2 regions of the Kitasatospora sp. NPDC040550 genome follow, and region 2 is predicted to be linked to the other one. Evidence: riboswitches for the same ligand, from Rfam matches in the RefSeq annotation. Region 2 holds a riboswitch; the other holds the start of a gene.
What was found. A riboswitch is a leader RNA that binds a small molecule or an ion and turns the genes downstream of it on or off. The one in region 2 is predicted to bind cobalamin.
Positions count from the first base shown of each region.

Region 1 (7,265 bases), on a different contig from region 2:
TGTGTTCGGCGAGCTCCCGCTCCTCCGCCGCGAACCGCTCGGCGAACCCGGCCGGATCGGCGTCGTAGGCGAGCCGGCGCCGGACCACCTCGGCGCGCTCGACCGGCTCCCGGGTGGCGGCGATCTCGACGGTCAGGCCGAAGCGGTCGAGCAGCTGCGGCCGCAGCTCGCCCTCCTCCGGGTTCATGGTGCCGACCAGCAGGAACCGCGCCGCGTGCCGCACCGACACGCCCTCGCGCTCGACGTACGAGCGGCCCATCGCGGCGGCGTCCAGCAGCAGGTCCACCACATGGTCCTGGAGCAGGTTCACCTCGTCGATGTACAGCACGCCGCGGTGCGCCTTGGCGAGCAGCCCGGGCTCGTACGCCTTGACACCCTCGGCCAGCGCGCGCTCCAGGTCGAGCGAGCCGACGATCCGGTCCTCGGCCACGCCGACCGGCAACTCGACCAGCTGGGAGGGCCGTTCGTGACTCTCGACGGCGCCGTGCGGCCCGTCCGGGCACTGCGGGTCCGGCCCGGCCGGGTCGCAGGCGAACCGGCAGTCGTCCACGACGGCGATGGCGGGCAGCAGCCCGGCCAGCGCGCGCACCATGGTCGACTTGGCGGTGCCCTTCTCGCCGCGCACCAGCACGCCGCCCACGGCCGGGGAGACCGCGTTCAGCAGCAGCCCGAGCCGCAGGTCGGCCATCCCGACGATCGCGGTGAACGGATAGCGGACCTCACTCATACGTCACTCCCAGGTGCTCCGGGCAGGAGGAACGGCAGCGATCCGGCCGCCGGCACCCCGCCCTCGATCAGCTTCCACAGCGCGTCGGTGTCCGCGTGCTCCTCGATCAGGTCGCCCAGCCGGTCCAACCGGGCCTCGCGCGCCACGGCGAACGAGGTGTCCGGCGCCGGCACGAACGCCCGGCCCGCCAAGTCGGCGACCTCGCGCAGGAGTTCACGGCGGAAGCCGTCGTTCTCCAGCGCGCCGTGCCAGGTGGTGCCCCAGACCGATCCGACCCGGCAGCCGTCCAAGAAGGGAACACCCCCCTCCACGGCCACCACCCCGTGGTGGATCTCGTACCCCTCGACCCGCTGCCCGTACGCCTCGCCGACCGGCCGCGCCAGCACCTTCCCGACACCGAAGCGCACCCGGGTCGGCAGCAGGCCGAGCCCGTCGACGAGACCCGCCTTCGACTCCACCTCGTCCTCGATCGAGTGCGCCAGCATCTGGTAGCCGCCGCACACCCCGAGCACCGGCAGTCCGGCCGCCGCCCGCGCCTTGAGCGCCGGCTCCAGGCCGCGCTCGCGCAGCCAGGCGAGGTCCGCCACGGTCGCCCGGGTACCGGGCAGCACCACCAGGTCGGCGTCGGCCAGCTCCTCCGGCCGGGTCGCCCAGCGCACCAGCACGCCCGGCTCCTGGGCCAGCGCGTCCAGGTCGGTGAAGTTCGACAGCCGAGGGAAGCGCACCACGGCGACCCGCAGCACGTCCGCCCCCAGCGGCCCGCGCCCGTCCACCCGGTCCACCACGGTGGACAGGTCCAGCGAGTCCTCGGCGTCCAGCCACAGGCCCGGCAGCATCGGCAGCGTGCCCAGCACCGGACGGCCGGTCAGCTCGTGCAGCATCTCCAGCCCGGGCGCCAGCAGCCGGGCATCGCCGCGGAACTTGTTGACGAACCAGCCGGCCACGTGCCGTTGGTCCTCCGCCGACAGCAGCGCCAGCGTCCCGTACATCGCCGCGAACACCCCGCCGCGGTCGATGTCCCCGACCACCACCACCGGCAGCGCGGCGGCCGTGGCCAGGCCCATGTTGGCGATGTCCCGGTCCCGCAGGTTGATCTCGGCGGGAGAGCCGGCGCCCTCGCACACCACCACGTCGTAGCGGGCGCGCAGATCGGCCAGGCACTCCAGCGCCCGCTCCAGCAGGACGGGCTTGCGCTCCCGGTAGTCCAGCGCGCCCACCTCGGCCACCGGCCTGCCGAGCAGCACCACCTGGCTGCGGCCGTCCGCGCCCGGCTTCAACAGCACCGGGTTCATCGCCGCCTCCGGCTCCACCCGGGCGGCCTGCGCCTGCATCGCCTGGGCGCGGCCGATCTCGGCGCCGTCGGCGGTGACGAAGGAGTTCAGCGACATGTTCTGCGCCTTGAACGGCGCCACCCGCACGCCCTGGCGGGCCAGCCAGCGGCAGATCCCGGCCGTCACCACGCTCTTGCCCGCGTCCGAGGTCGTCCCCGCGACCAGCAGTGCGTTGCTCATGCGACCGCCTCGCTACGCTCGGCAGGCGCTTCGCACCATGCGCACCTTCCGATGATGACCTCGCTGCGCTCGCTCATGCGACCGCCTCGCTACGCTCGCCAGGCGCCTCGCACCATGCGCACCTTCCGATGATGACCTCGCTGCGCTCGCTCATGCCCCACCCTTCTTCCTCATCAGCACCCGCAGCAGGACGTGCCCCGCGACCGTCGTACCCAGCGCCAGCGCGCCCACCCGCCGGGACAGCGTGCAGGCCCGCTCGATGTCGTCCACCGTCACCGGCCGCAACTCCGCACCCAGGACAGGCCGGTGCTCCACCCGCTCCCCGTACTGCAACGTCCCACCCAGCCGGACCCCGACCGCCCCCGCGAAGGCCGACTCGGCCTGGCCCGCGTTCGGGCTCGGGTGTGCGGAGCCGTCCCGGCGCCAGACCCGCCACGCGGTCCGGGGTTCGGGCGCGGCGGCCACCGTCAGCAGGGCCGTCAGCCGGGCACCCGGCCAGCCCGCCACGTCGTCCAGCCGGGCCGAGGCCCAACCGAAGCGGGCGTAGCGGGGCGAGCGGTGGCCCACCATGGCGTCCAGGGTGTTCACCGCGCGGAAGGCCAACAGGCCCGGGGTACCGGCCAGGGCGCCCCAGACCAGCGCGTTCACCACCGCGTCGGCGGTGTTCTCGGCCACCGACTCGACCACCGCCCGGGCGATCTGCTGCCCGTCCAAGGCGCTCGGATCCCGGCCGCACAGGTGCGGCAGCCGCTCCCGGGCCGCCGTCAGGTCGCCCGCGGCCAGCGAGCGTCCGACGGTCCGGGCCTCCCGGGTCAGCGAGGTGCCACCGAGCACCGTCCAGGTCGCCGCCGCCGCCAACGCGGCCCGGCCCAGCGGGCGGCGCCCGACCGTATGGTCCAGGGCGAGCGCGCCGGCCGCGACCGCGCCCACGCACACCGCGGTGTACCCGGCACCGGCGGCGCGGTCGTCGCGCCACAGCCGCCGCTCCAGCCGCCCCGCGGCCGTGCCGAACAGGGCGACGGGGTGCCCGCGGCGCGGGTCGGCGTACCGGGCGTCGAAGGCGTAGCCCGCGACGGCGCCCACCGCGAAGGCAGCGGCCCGGGTCAGCGGGCGCACAACAACGAAAAGCTGGGAATCCAACCGGGCGGGGCAGCCTGCATCGCGTGGGTGTCCTCACTCAGGGTCCGCGCCCTGGATCGACGTACCGGGGGCGAGAGTCTCCTGGCTTCCGGGTCCGACGCACCCCCGGGCCTTCCAACGGCCCCTGACGGGCCGCCGTGGCACTTTCCGAGCGTGCTCCCCGGTGACAGTGGCGGGACCGCGCCGGACTCGCACCGGCTTCCTCTCCATGCCTCCGTTTGGCCCCAGGATCCCATCACGCGCCCGAACCGGGAGTCAACCGAGGTCACGGAGGGGTTGGTCACACGGCGCACCCGCCCCCGCCCTGTGCGATCGCCCAGCCCCACGAAGGGCCCGGCGCCCCCGCTTCGTGCGTTCGGCGGCTGGGGCCGCGCCGCAGGCCACGCCTACGGTTCGGCCATGCGCCGCAGAAAGCCCCCCGTCGCCGCCCCCACCCCGGTGCCGTTCTCGCCGGACGCCGCCCGGGCCCACCGAACCGGCCTCGGGCTGACCCCCGAGCAGGTCGCCGAGGGCATGGCCGCACACGGCGTCCGGCTGCTACCCGGCCACATCCTCGCCTGGGAGGACGGCGTGCTGCGCCCCGGCGAGACCGAGTTCATCGCCCTGGCCCGCGCCCTCTGGTGCCCGGCCGCCGCCCTGATGCCCGGCCACCCCGTCAGCCTGCGCGACCACCGCATCGCCCGGGAACTCCCCCCGGAGACCGTCGCCGAACGGGTCGGCATCCCCCTGCCCACCTACCGTCAGGCCGAACTGACCGGCCACTGGGACGGCGACCCGGACCAGACCCACGCCCTCGCCCAGGTCCTCGGCCTGCGCCTCACCGAACTGATCGAGGCCACCGGCCGCCGCGAGGCCCTCGACACCCTGCTCCGCCAATGCGTGGCCGGACGCTGGCAACCCCACCTCCGCCCGATCGCCCGCCTCGTCCCCGTCCCCGAACCCGACCTCGCCGCCGTCCTCCCCGTCCTCCACCAGGAACACCACATCCCCTCCCACTGGGGCACCACCACCCAACCCACCACCCCCACCCCACCCCTCACCCCCCGCTTCTGGCACCTCCTCAGCACCCACCACCCCACCCTCCCCGTCTGACCACACCACCCACACCACCCCACCCACACCACCCCCAACCGACCCACCCACATCAACCCCCCACCTACCCCTCACCCGCCCCAGGCGAGAGGGACGCGCTGCGGGAGGGGGCGGTGGAGGGGGTGGGTGCGGAAAGGGGCGTGACGGGTGATTTTCCGACCGCCAACGGCGCCCAGCACCCCACCCACAGGGTCGGCGGTCGGAAAATCATCCAGCCCCCGGAGCACCCACCCCCGGAACCGCCCCCGGACCCACCCACCCTCCCGAAAGCCCACCCCCACACCAAAGCCCCCGCGCAGCGGCCCCCCAGACGGCCCAGCCCGGTGGCCGCCCCGCCAGGGCCCTTGTGGACTGGTCCTCGAACACCGTCCGGGTCCGTGAACAGAGCGGGGATCGATATGCGTTGGAGAACCGCAGCCGTCGTGGCGGCCGCCACCGGTGCCGCTGCCGGGGCCGCCGTCCTGGTCGTGGGCCGTCGGGCCTCCGAGCGGATGGTCCGTCCGGGTGCGGGCCCGGGCGCCGTCGGTCCGGATTCGGGGCCGGTGCTGGTGCAGAGCCTGGCGGCGGGGCGGGTGACGTTCAGTCGGCGTCCGGAGAGCCTGCAGCCCGGCCGCTGGGCGGTGGAGTGGGCGGACGGCGGGCACGCGGTGGTGGAGGAGGTCCTGCACAGTGACGCGCAGGGCGTCACCCGGCGGCTGGTCCGGGCGGACCGGGGCACGCTGACGCCGGGCACCGAGGTCCGTTTCACTCCGCGCGTGTACCTGGGCGATCCGACCTCGGCGCTCGGTCTGGCCTTCACCGACACGGTGGCCGACGGCGAGCTGGGCCCGCTGCCGGTCTGGCTGATCGGTGGCAAGCGCGGCACCTGGGTGGTTCTGGTCCACGGCCCGGAGGCGGACCGCGGGCAGGCTCTTCCGGTGCTGCCGGCGCTGCACCGTCTGGGCCTGCCGGCGCTGGTGGTCACCTACCGCGGCGACGAGGGGGCTCCGGCCTCCCCGGACGGCTACAGCCACTTCGGCGAGACGGAGTGGCGGGACGTCGAGTCGGCGGTGCGGCTGGCCCTGGACCACGGTGCGGGCCGGGTGATCCTGTACGGCTGGTCGGTGGGTGCGACGACGGTGCTGCAGACGGCGGCGCGGTCGGCCTGGGCGCACGCGATCAGTGGGATCGTGCTGGATTCGCCGGTCCTGGACCTGCCCGCGGCCGCCCGTCGGGACGCCGCCCGGGCGGGTTTCACCGGGGTCTCCGCCGAGCTCGGCGCGCTGGCGGCGGAGGGCCGTACGGGCGTCGACCTGGCGGACTTCTCCCGCTTGGCGGAGGGTGCGGACCTGCGGGTCCCGACCCTGGTGCTGCACAGTCCGGACGACGCGCTCGCGCCGATCGGCACGGTGGAGCGGCTGGCGGCGGCCCGCCACGACGTGGTGAGCCTCCAGCGCTTCCCGGGGGCCGAGCACGCGGCCCTCTGGAACTCGGCACCGGACCACTACACCGAACTCCTCCGCCGCTGGTTGACCCCGCTGCTCTGACCCGCCCTCAGGGGCACATCTTGCTCCCGAAACCGCCCCGCCGATCCCTTCCCCTCCCACCCCGCCACTGCACCGGAAGTCGACCCCGCCGACTTCCGGTGCAGCACTGTCCCCCACCGGCACATGCCACCTGGCCGGATCGCAGCCCTCCGCTTCCGCCGCACCCGACCCCTCCCGCACCCGCGCGGAACCACCCGGCGACCCCGTCCCCACACGCAGCGTGACCGCCCGAACGGCCAGGGCGACGCCCCGCCGCCCCCCTGGCATGACCCCGCCACACGTTTCCGGCCAGGCGGTTTGCCTCTGTTGCCCGATCTTGCGGAGGTGCCGCCCCCGGTCGAGCGGTCGTACGGGCAACCGGATGTGACAGAAGGCCCGTACAAGGGGAAGACTGCTCGACGTGACGTCTCGGAACCCGCGCGACCGTGATGCCCCCCTCCCGCCGACGATCGGTACCGGTGCGACGGTGACCCGTCTCCCTGGTACGGCCCAACGGCCCTCCGGCGGCAGGCCGGGCGGGGCCGCCGTACCCCGGCGCCGTGGGCCCGCGCCGGCCCCCGGCCGGGGCCGGGTTCCGGTGCCGGAGGGCTTCCCCGCGCCGGCCGAGCTGGCGCCGCTGGCCCGTCGGATGCTGGTGGACGCCGTCCGGATCGCCCGCTGGGCCGGGGAGCTGGCGGAGGTCGACAAGCGCGGCGAGCTGCTCCCGGACGACGCCCGCGAGGCGGGCCGGGCGCTGGCCATGACGGTCGGCGCGGCGGCCAAGGCCTGGGGCCAGGCCCTGCTGGTGGGCCTGGTGGAGGCCCGGGACGGCGGCGCGGGCCCCGGCTGGCGCCTGCACGCCTGGGAGCACGACGACGAGGCCGTGGTGCGCGGCTGGTCCGGGCTGTTCGACGCCTGGACGCTGCTCGCCCCGGTGCCGCCCGCCGCGCTGCGCGGGGTGTTCGCGGTCCTGGCCGGCCAGGCCGTGGACCAGGCCCCGCAGTTGCTGTCCTTCCTGCACCTGGTGGACGGCCCGGTGGCCGAGAGCGAGCTGCTGGAGCTGCTGCGCCGGGGCCTGGACGAGCGCCGGGTCGGGGCCGGGCTGGGCAATCCGGGCCTGTCGCCGGTGCCGCACGCCGCCTCGGCGGTGTCCGCGGTCCGCGGCACCTGCCGGGCGCCGCAGATCGACACCCCGGCCGCGAGCTCCGACGTGGCCGCGGTGCTGGACTGGATGCTGGACGGTCTGACGGCGGTCGGCGCCGTGGTGCGCCGCAACGACGCCGCCGAGCT
Region 1 is NZ_JBVIWC010000004.1:154,413-161,677, forward strand. It holds gene ACZ58X_RS08460 (putative cobaltochelatase) at 1-727, opposite strand, end outside; gene ACZ58X_RS08465 (cobyric acid synthase) at 724-2,238, opposite strand; gene ACZ58X_RS08470 (cobalamin biosynthesis protein) at 2,389-3,354, opposite strand; cobalamin riboswitch at 3,454-3,582, opposite strand; gene ACZ58X_RS08475 (helix-turn-helix domain-containing protein) at 3,778-4,470, shown strand; gene ACZ58X_RS08480 (alpha/beta hydrolase family protein) at 4,869-5,996, shown strand; gene ACZ58X_RS08485 (hypothetical protein) at 6,574-7,265, shown strand, end outside.
Region 1: linked by a shared signal. The riboswitch ahead of ACZ58X_RS08470 (cobalamin biosynthesis protein) and the one ahead of ACZ58X_RS13490 (ribonucleoside-diphosphate reductase subunit alpha) in region 2 are both predicted to bind cobalamin.

Region 2 (7,265 bases):
CGTCCGAGTGCAGGTCCACCTCTTCGACGGTCCAGGTGTTCTTGATCGCGTCGCGGTAGCGGTCGTAGAACGACGGGTACCGCATCGGGCGCAGGGTCAGCTCGAAGCCGGGGTCGAGCAGCATCTTGCGGTCGTCGGCAGTCATTACTGGCAGGCCTCGCAGGACTCGGGGTTCTCCAGGGAGCAGGCCAGCGCGGCCTCTTCCTCGGGGGTGAGGGTCGGGGTGTTGACCGGCACGGGCGCGGCGGCGCGGGCGGCGCCGGAGGCGGCCTGGGCGATCCGGGTCGCGGGGCGCGAGCGCAGGTAGTAGGTGGTCTTGAGACCGACCTTCCACGCGTAGGCGTACATCGAGCTGAGCTTGCCGATGGTCGGCGCGGCCATGAAGAGGTTCAGCGACTGGCTCTGGTCCAGGTACGGCATGCGGGCCGCGGCCAGGTCGATGAGGGCGCGCTGCGGCAGCTCCCACGCGGTGCGGTACAGCGACCGGACCTGCTCCGGCAGCCAACCGAGCTCCTGGACGGAGCCGTTGGCGTCGCGCAGGGCGTCGCGGGTCTGCTGGTCCCAGACGCCGAGCTCCTTGAGCTCGCGCACCAGGTACGGGTTGACCTGGAGGAACTCGCCGGAGAGGGTCTCGCGCTTGAACAGGTTGGACACCTGCGGCTCGATGCACTCGTAGACGCCGGCGATGGAGGCGATGGTCGCGGTCGGGGCGATCGCGAGCAGCAGCGAGTTGCGCAGGCCGGTCTCGGCGATGCGGGCGCGCAGCGCCGTCCAGCGGTCGGTCCACTCCGGGGCGGCGCTCGGGAAGTGGTCGATGTGCAGCTCGCCGCGGGCGGCGCGGGTCTCGCCGTAGGCCTCGTGGCGGCCGAGCTGCTCGGCCAGGTCGGCGGAGCGCTCGTACGCGGTGAGCATGATGCGCTCGGCGATCAGCGTGGACAGGCGGGCGGCCTCGGCGGAGTCGAAGTCGATCCGCAGCTTGAAGAAGACGTCCTGGAGGCCCATCACGCCGAGGCCGACCGGCCGCCAGCGGGAGTTGGAGGTGCCGGCCTCGGTGGTCGGGTAGAAGTTGATGTCCACCACGCGGTCGAGGAAGGTCACGGCGGTGCGGACGGTGGCGTCGAGGCGCTCCCAGTCCATGGCGCCGAGCAGGTCGTCGGCCGTGGCACCGGGGGCGACGTGCGCGCCGAGGTTGACCGAACCCAGGTTGCAGACGGCGGTCTCGGAGTCGTCCGTGACCTCCAGGATCTCGGTGCACAGGTTGGAGGAGTGCACCGTGCGGCCGGGCAGCGCGGTCTGGTTGGCGGCGCGGTTGGAGGCGTCCTTGAAGGTCATCCAGCCGTTGCCGGTCTGCGCGAGGGTGCGCATCATGCGGGCGTAGAGGGTCTGCGCCGGGATGGTGCGGACGGCCTTGCCGGCCAGCTCGGCCTTGCGGTAGGCCTCGTCGAAGTCGGCGCCCCACAGGTCGACCAGCTCGGGGACGTCGGCGGGGGAGAACAGCGACCAGTCGGCGTTGGCGTTCACGCGGCGCATGAACTCGTCCGGGATCCAGTGGGCCAGGTTGAGGTTGTGGGTGCGGCGCGCCTCCTCACCGGTGTTGTCGCGGAGCTCCAGGAACTCCTCGATGTCGGCGTGCCAGGTCTCCAGGTAGACGCAGGCCGCGCCCTTGCGGCGGCCGCCCTGGTTGACGGCGGCGACCGAGGAGTCGAGGGTGCGCAGGAACGGGACGATGCCGTTGGACTTGCCGTTGGTGCCGCGGATCAGGCTGCCGCGCGAGCGGATGCGCGAGTAGGACAGGCCGATGCCGCCGGCGTGCTTGGAGAGGCGGGCGATCTGCGCGTAGCGGTTGTAGATCGAGTCCAGGTTGTCCAGCGGGGAGTCCAGCAGGTAGCAGCTGGACATCTGCGGGTGCCGGGTGCCGGAGTTGAAGAGCGTCGGCGAGGAGGTGAGGTACTCCAGGCGGCTCATCAGGCCGTACAGCTCGGACACCTCGCGCACGGACTGCTCGGTGTCGCCGACCGCCAGGCCGCAGGCGACGCGGAGCAGGAAGTGCTGCGGGGTCTCGATGACCTTGCGGGTGATCGGGTGGCGCAGCAGGTAGCGGGACTGGACGGTGCGCAGGCCGAAGTACTCGAAGCGGTCGTCGCCCTCGGTGTCGACGAGCGCGTTCAGGGCGTCGGCGTGCTTGGCGACGAAGGCCGCGGTGGTGTCGCCGATCAGGCCCTCGGCGTGGCCGACGGCGATCGAGGCGGAGAAGGAGACCGAGCCCTGGCTGTTCGCCTCGTCGACGATCTCCAGGGCGAGCAGGCGGGCGGCCAGCTTCGAGTACTGGGGGTCCTCGGCGATCATCGACGCGGCGGCGTCCACGGCCAGCCCGCGCAGCTCGGCGAAGTCCGAGCCGGCGTGGCGGCCGCGCAGCGCGGCGGCGGCGACATGGCCGGGGTCGACCTCGGTGAGGTCGGCGCTGCGGTCGGTGAGCAGCCGCAGGAGAGCACCGCCGGGGTCGGAGACCGTCGGGTCGGTGAAGGCGGTACCGGAGCCCTGGGCGGGCAGGGTGACTGAGGCAGCGGTGGTCAAGGCGCTCTCTCCTGGCGGCGATCGTGCGGCGGTGATCGGGGTCACCCGGGCCGATCTGGGCAGGGGAGCACGGCGCGAACGCGGAAAGCGTCGCGCGAGGTGTCTCCCCGGCCCGCCCGCGAGGCCCGGAGGGGTGGTGCTGGTGCTTGGCGCGGCCTCTGCGGGAGGGCCGTGGCGCACGCTGTTCGGCAGGTACTCGGACTCGCGGTACGGCTGCTGGAGCCGCCCGCACACCGCTGCGGGGCAGTCCCGGATTCCCACCGGGTTCCCCTGCATCGACAGCAGAAGCGAGCATACATGTAGTGGTGTCTCCTCGATGCGACACCACATGTAGTACGGCGTGGTGTGTTGTCGCGATGACGGGTTGTGCCCGGGCCACTGGCGGTTCGTGGTCGTCCGAGGCCCGGAAGCACGCTCCGGACGTGTCGCGGACGCCCGCCGGACGCCCCGGATCCGGGTGCCGGACACCCGGGGCCGGCGCGCCGGGCGTCCTGGTTTCGATACGGAACGGTCACCGGGCCGAGGGACGGTGGGGGTGATGCCCTACGATCTGGGCGCATGAGCGACGGAACTGGTGTACCTGGGCACGGGCCGCAGGGGACGCCTCCCGCCGGGTCGGGGGGCGCGCAGAATCAGCAGCCGGTGGGGCCGGGTCCGGTGCCGCCGCCGGGCGGTGGGTTCGGCCCGCCGCCGGCCTCGTACGGACCGGTGGCGCCGGCCGCGCAGCCGTTCTCCCAGCCCGTCCCGCCGGTGCCCCAGCCGGTGCCCCAGCCGGTTCAGCCGCCGGCTCCGCAGCCGCAGTGGCAGCAGCCCCCGCAGCAGTCGGTTCCCCCGCAGCAGCCGGTCGCGCCTCAGCAGCCGGTTCCGCCGCAGCGCGTCGAGCCGGACTGGGCGGCGCTGGCGGACCGCAACGAGGCCGATGGCAGGCGCAAGCGCCGGGTGAAGATCATCGGCGGCGCGGTGGCCGTCGTCCTGGTGGGCGGTCTGGTCACGGGCGGAGTGCTGCTGTTCGGCAAGAAGGACGACCCGGGCAAGCGCGGTGGCGGTGCGGTCGCGTCCGTGTCCGCCTCGGGCAAGCCGACCCCCGGCCCGTCGACCGGCGGCGCGACCCAGGGCGGGCAGCCGGACGACCCGTCGAAGCCGATCTGGGAGGTCGCCACCGACCCGGCTCCGCAGGACGCGGGGGCGCTGTTCTCCGCGCTGCAGGTGACGGTCAATGGCGCGTCCTGGAACCGGACCGTGGTCGCGCTGGACCAGCCCTGCTGGGACGGCAACTCCACCACCGGCGGGCTCGGCAAGGTCCTCGGGGACCAGGGCTGCCAGAAGGTGCTCCGGGCGACGTACGTCTCCGGCGACAGCGCGGTGACCGTCGGCGTCGCGGTCTTCGACCACAAGATCCAGGCCGAGACGGCGATGAAGAACTACGCCGGGCAGCTCAAGGGCCTGCCCGCGCCGGGCGCCCCGGCGTTCTGCGCCAACCCCGGCTGCACCGGCACGCACAGCAGCCTGGGCCGGTACGCCTACTTCACCGTCGAGGGCTCGGCGAAGGGCGGCAACGCCCCCGATGCCACCGCGACCGCGGCGTCCTCCGGGTTCGCCGAGCACGTGAAGGCCCAGCTGCTCCAGCGGGCCAAGGCAGCGGGCTCGGCCACGCCGGGTTCGCAGGGCACGCCGACGGCCGCCGCGACCGGCTGACCCGCTGCGACACCCCGGCCCCGGCGGACCCGTTCGCCGGGACCGGGGGAGTGTGGCAGGCTCTCGTCGGAGTCATTCGTACGCGTGTTCCGGTTGCGTCCGTGGGGGTCGGCGCCGGCGAGAAACCGGAGGAGCGGTCGTGGCCCTGCCCAGAGCCCTGCGCGGTAAGCCGGCCGTCCTGGCCGCGGCCGGCATCGTGGTCGCCGCCGGCAGCCTCGCGCTGCTGGACCGCGACGACCGGACCGGTGCCGGACTGCCCGTCCGGGTCCCCGTGTCGGTCGGCGCCCCCGGCCGGACCCTGCCGCCGGACGTGGGCCGGGACCTGCTGGCCCGGGACCCGCAGGCCTCGCCGAACGCCCGCGCCGTCCAGCAGTTCCTCGCGGACCTGGAGGCCCAGGCCCGTACCGGGCACAGCGGCGGCACGGTGATCGGCCAGCACGTCGAGGCGCACAACGAGCGCAACAACCCGGAGTACGGCGACTACCGGGGCACCAAGCAGGTCGGCTACTACTACAAGAAGGCCGCCGACATCACCGGCCGGCTGCCCGGCTTCCTGGAGACCGACCTCGGCCCCGGCTACGGCCAGAACGCCTGGGGCGTCGGCAACCCGCGCTCCTACTCGGCCGGCCGCTGGCCCACCTGCCGCACCGGCTGGCAGTACACCGACGACGCCGTCGACCTGATGACCGCTGTCTGGTCCGGGCACCCGCGCGCCGACGACGGCACCTACGACGGCGCCGGTGTCCAGCAGAACTGCGACGGCAGCACCACCGAACTGCCGGACAACGGCGGGGCCCCGGCCGGGATCGTCGGCATGTCCTTCCACGAGCCCTATCCCGGATCCGGCGTCAAGTCCTTCGACCGGGTGCTCTGTTCGAACTCCCCGGCGGCCAAGGACCCGGGCTGGTTCGGCCGGGTCGTGGACGCCGGGGGCGACACCCCCGAGTACCGCGCACTGATCACCGACCTGTCCTACCTGGCCGACCACCTGGAGTACCTGGCCGCCCACGACGTACCGGTGCTGCTGCGGCCCTACCACGAGATGAACGTCCAGGACTGTGCCAGCCGGTTCTGGTGGGCGGGCCAGAAGCCGGCCGACTACCAGGCGCTGTGGCGGATCACCTACAAGTACCTGGTGGAGACCAGGGGCCTGCACAACCTGCTGTTCGTCTGGACACCGGTGTCCTGGGACGGCGCCCCGGGCGTGGACCCGTGGGACTACTACCCGGGCTCCCAGTACGTCGACGTGGTGGGGGTGGACGACTACAGCGGCAGCCCGGCGCACCCGATCGGCACCGGCGAGGTGTGGACCAAGCGGTACTACGACGGGCTCGCCGCCTACCACAAGCCGCGGATGCTCGCCGAGTCCTTCGCCGTGCCGGTCAACGCCCGCCAGCCGGACACCCTCAGCCGCACCCCCTGGACGATCTGGACGGTCTGGGGGCAGTCCCTCACCTCCGACAACCTGGCCCCGGACCAGCCCCGGAACTCCGGTGCGGACGTCAACGCCACCTACCACAGCCCGCTGGCGATCACCGGCGGCTCCGGGCCGTCCGGCGGGAGTCTCGACTGGGGCGGGCTGCACGTCCGCTGATCGGTCCGGAACCGTTGAACCGGCGGAATTCCGGGTCCGTTGTGCCGTGTGGCATCCTGTGGCGGCGAAACCCGAGGGTTCGGCGGACGGTCGGGAGAGGACCGGAGGGGCGGGGTGCGGGGATGACACAGGCACGTCCGATACGCGGGGCCGGTGGCCTGGCGGTCGGCTGGGGCGTGGTGCTGCTCGGCTGGGCGGCCTACAACTGCTTCGGGCAGGTCGGCTTCGCGACCTACCTCAAGGGCATCTTCTACTACGGCGGGACCTCGGTGGACGCCGAGACCGGGAGCCTCAACTACGGCCTGCTGTACCTGGCCGCGGGCATCCTGCTGCTGCGCGGGCGCGACTGGGCGCTCGGCGTGGCGGCGGGCGTGGCACTGGTCGAGGGCTACAACCGGGTGCGCAGCCTGACCGGCGCGCTGCTGGACGAACCGCAGCGCCAGTGGTTCACGGGGACGACCGAGGGCGGGCTGAAACTCGCCACCTTCGCGCTCGGCGTGGTCGTCACCGCGACGTTGATCGTGCTGCTCGCCCGCTCCAAGTGGCGGGAGCAGCCGGAGGGCTCTTCGGCCGGTACGCCTTGGCCGCTCGCGCAGAGCGCTGCTCCGGCCGCGCCGCTGCCGGGTCCGTACGGAGTGCCGCAGCCGGGGCAGCCTCAGCCCGGGTGGCCGGAGCAGCCGCCGGCCCAACCGGTGTGGTACCAGCAGCCGCAGGCCCAGCCCGCCGCCTGGCCACCTGCGCAGCCCCAGCCGGTGCAGTCCCAGCCGGCACCGCCCGTGCCGGGCCCGTACGCCCAGCAGCCGCCCCAGGCGGCGCCGACGTACCAGCCGACCGCGGTCCAGCAGCAGTGGCCCGCCGCCCCGCCCGTGCCCGGCCCGCAGGCCGCCGGCCCGGTGGCCCCCGGCCCGGTCGTGCCGCCGCCCGCCGACGCGCCGCCGACGCAGCGGCCGCCGCAGGCCTGACCGCCCGCCGCTCGGCCGCGCCCCGTACACCGGGGCCGGACCGACCGGACCGACCGCCCGCCCGACACCAGACGAGGAACGACTTCCGCCATGACGTCCACAGCCCCAGCGCGGACGGTGCTCACCACGTCCCGCGAGGCCGCCCGGCTCGCCGAGCGACAGATGTCCTGGAAGCCCCGGGTGCTGCCGTTCTACATCGCCTTCGCGATCATCTTCGCCTTCTCGATCTGGGCGTACGTGCCGAACCCGACCCCGCTCGGCTGGGCGATCACCATCCTGTGGGGCATGCCGGTGTTCGGCGTGCTGATCGGCTTCCAGGGGGTGCTGATGGTCCGCCGACGGCTGCGGCAGGTGGACCGGATGACCCCGCCCGCGCCGGCCGAGGACGACTTCCTGATCGTGCTGGTGCCGACCATCGGCCGGCACGACACCTACCCGGC
Region 2 is NZ_JBVIWC010000007.1:245,882-253,146, reverse strand. It holds gene ACZ58X_RS13495 (ribonucleotide-diphosphate reductase subunit beta) at 1-145, opposite strand, end outside; gene ACZ58X_RS13490 (ribonucleoside-diphosphate reductase subunit alpha) at 145-2,550, opposite strand; cobalamin riboswitch at 2,745-2,885, opposite strand; gene ACZ58X_RS13485 (hypothetical protein) at 3,337-4,269, shown strand; gene ACZ58X_RS13480 (glycoside hydrolase family 26 protein) at 4,409-5,863, shown strand; gene ACZ58X_RS13475 (hypothetical protein) at 5,986-6,825, shown strand; gene ACZ58X_RS13470 (glycosyltransferase family 2 protein) at 6,916-7,265, shown strand, end outside.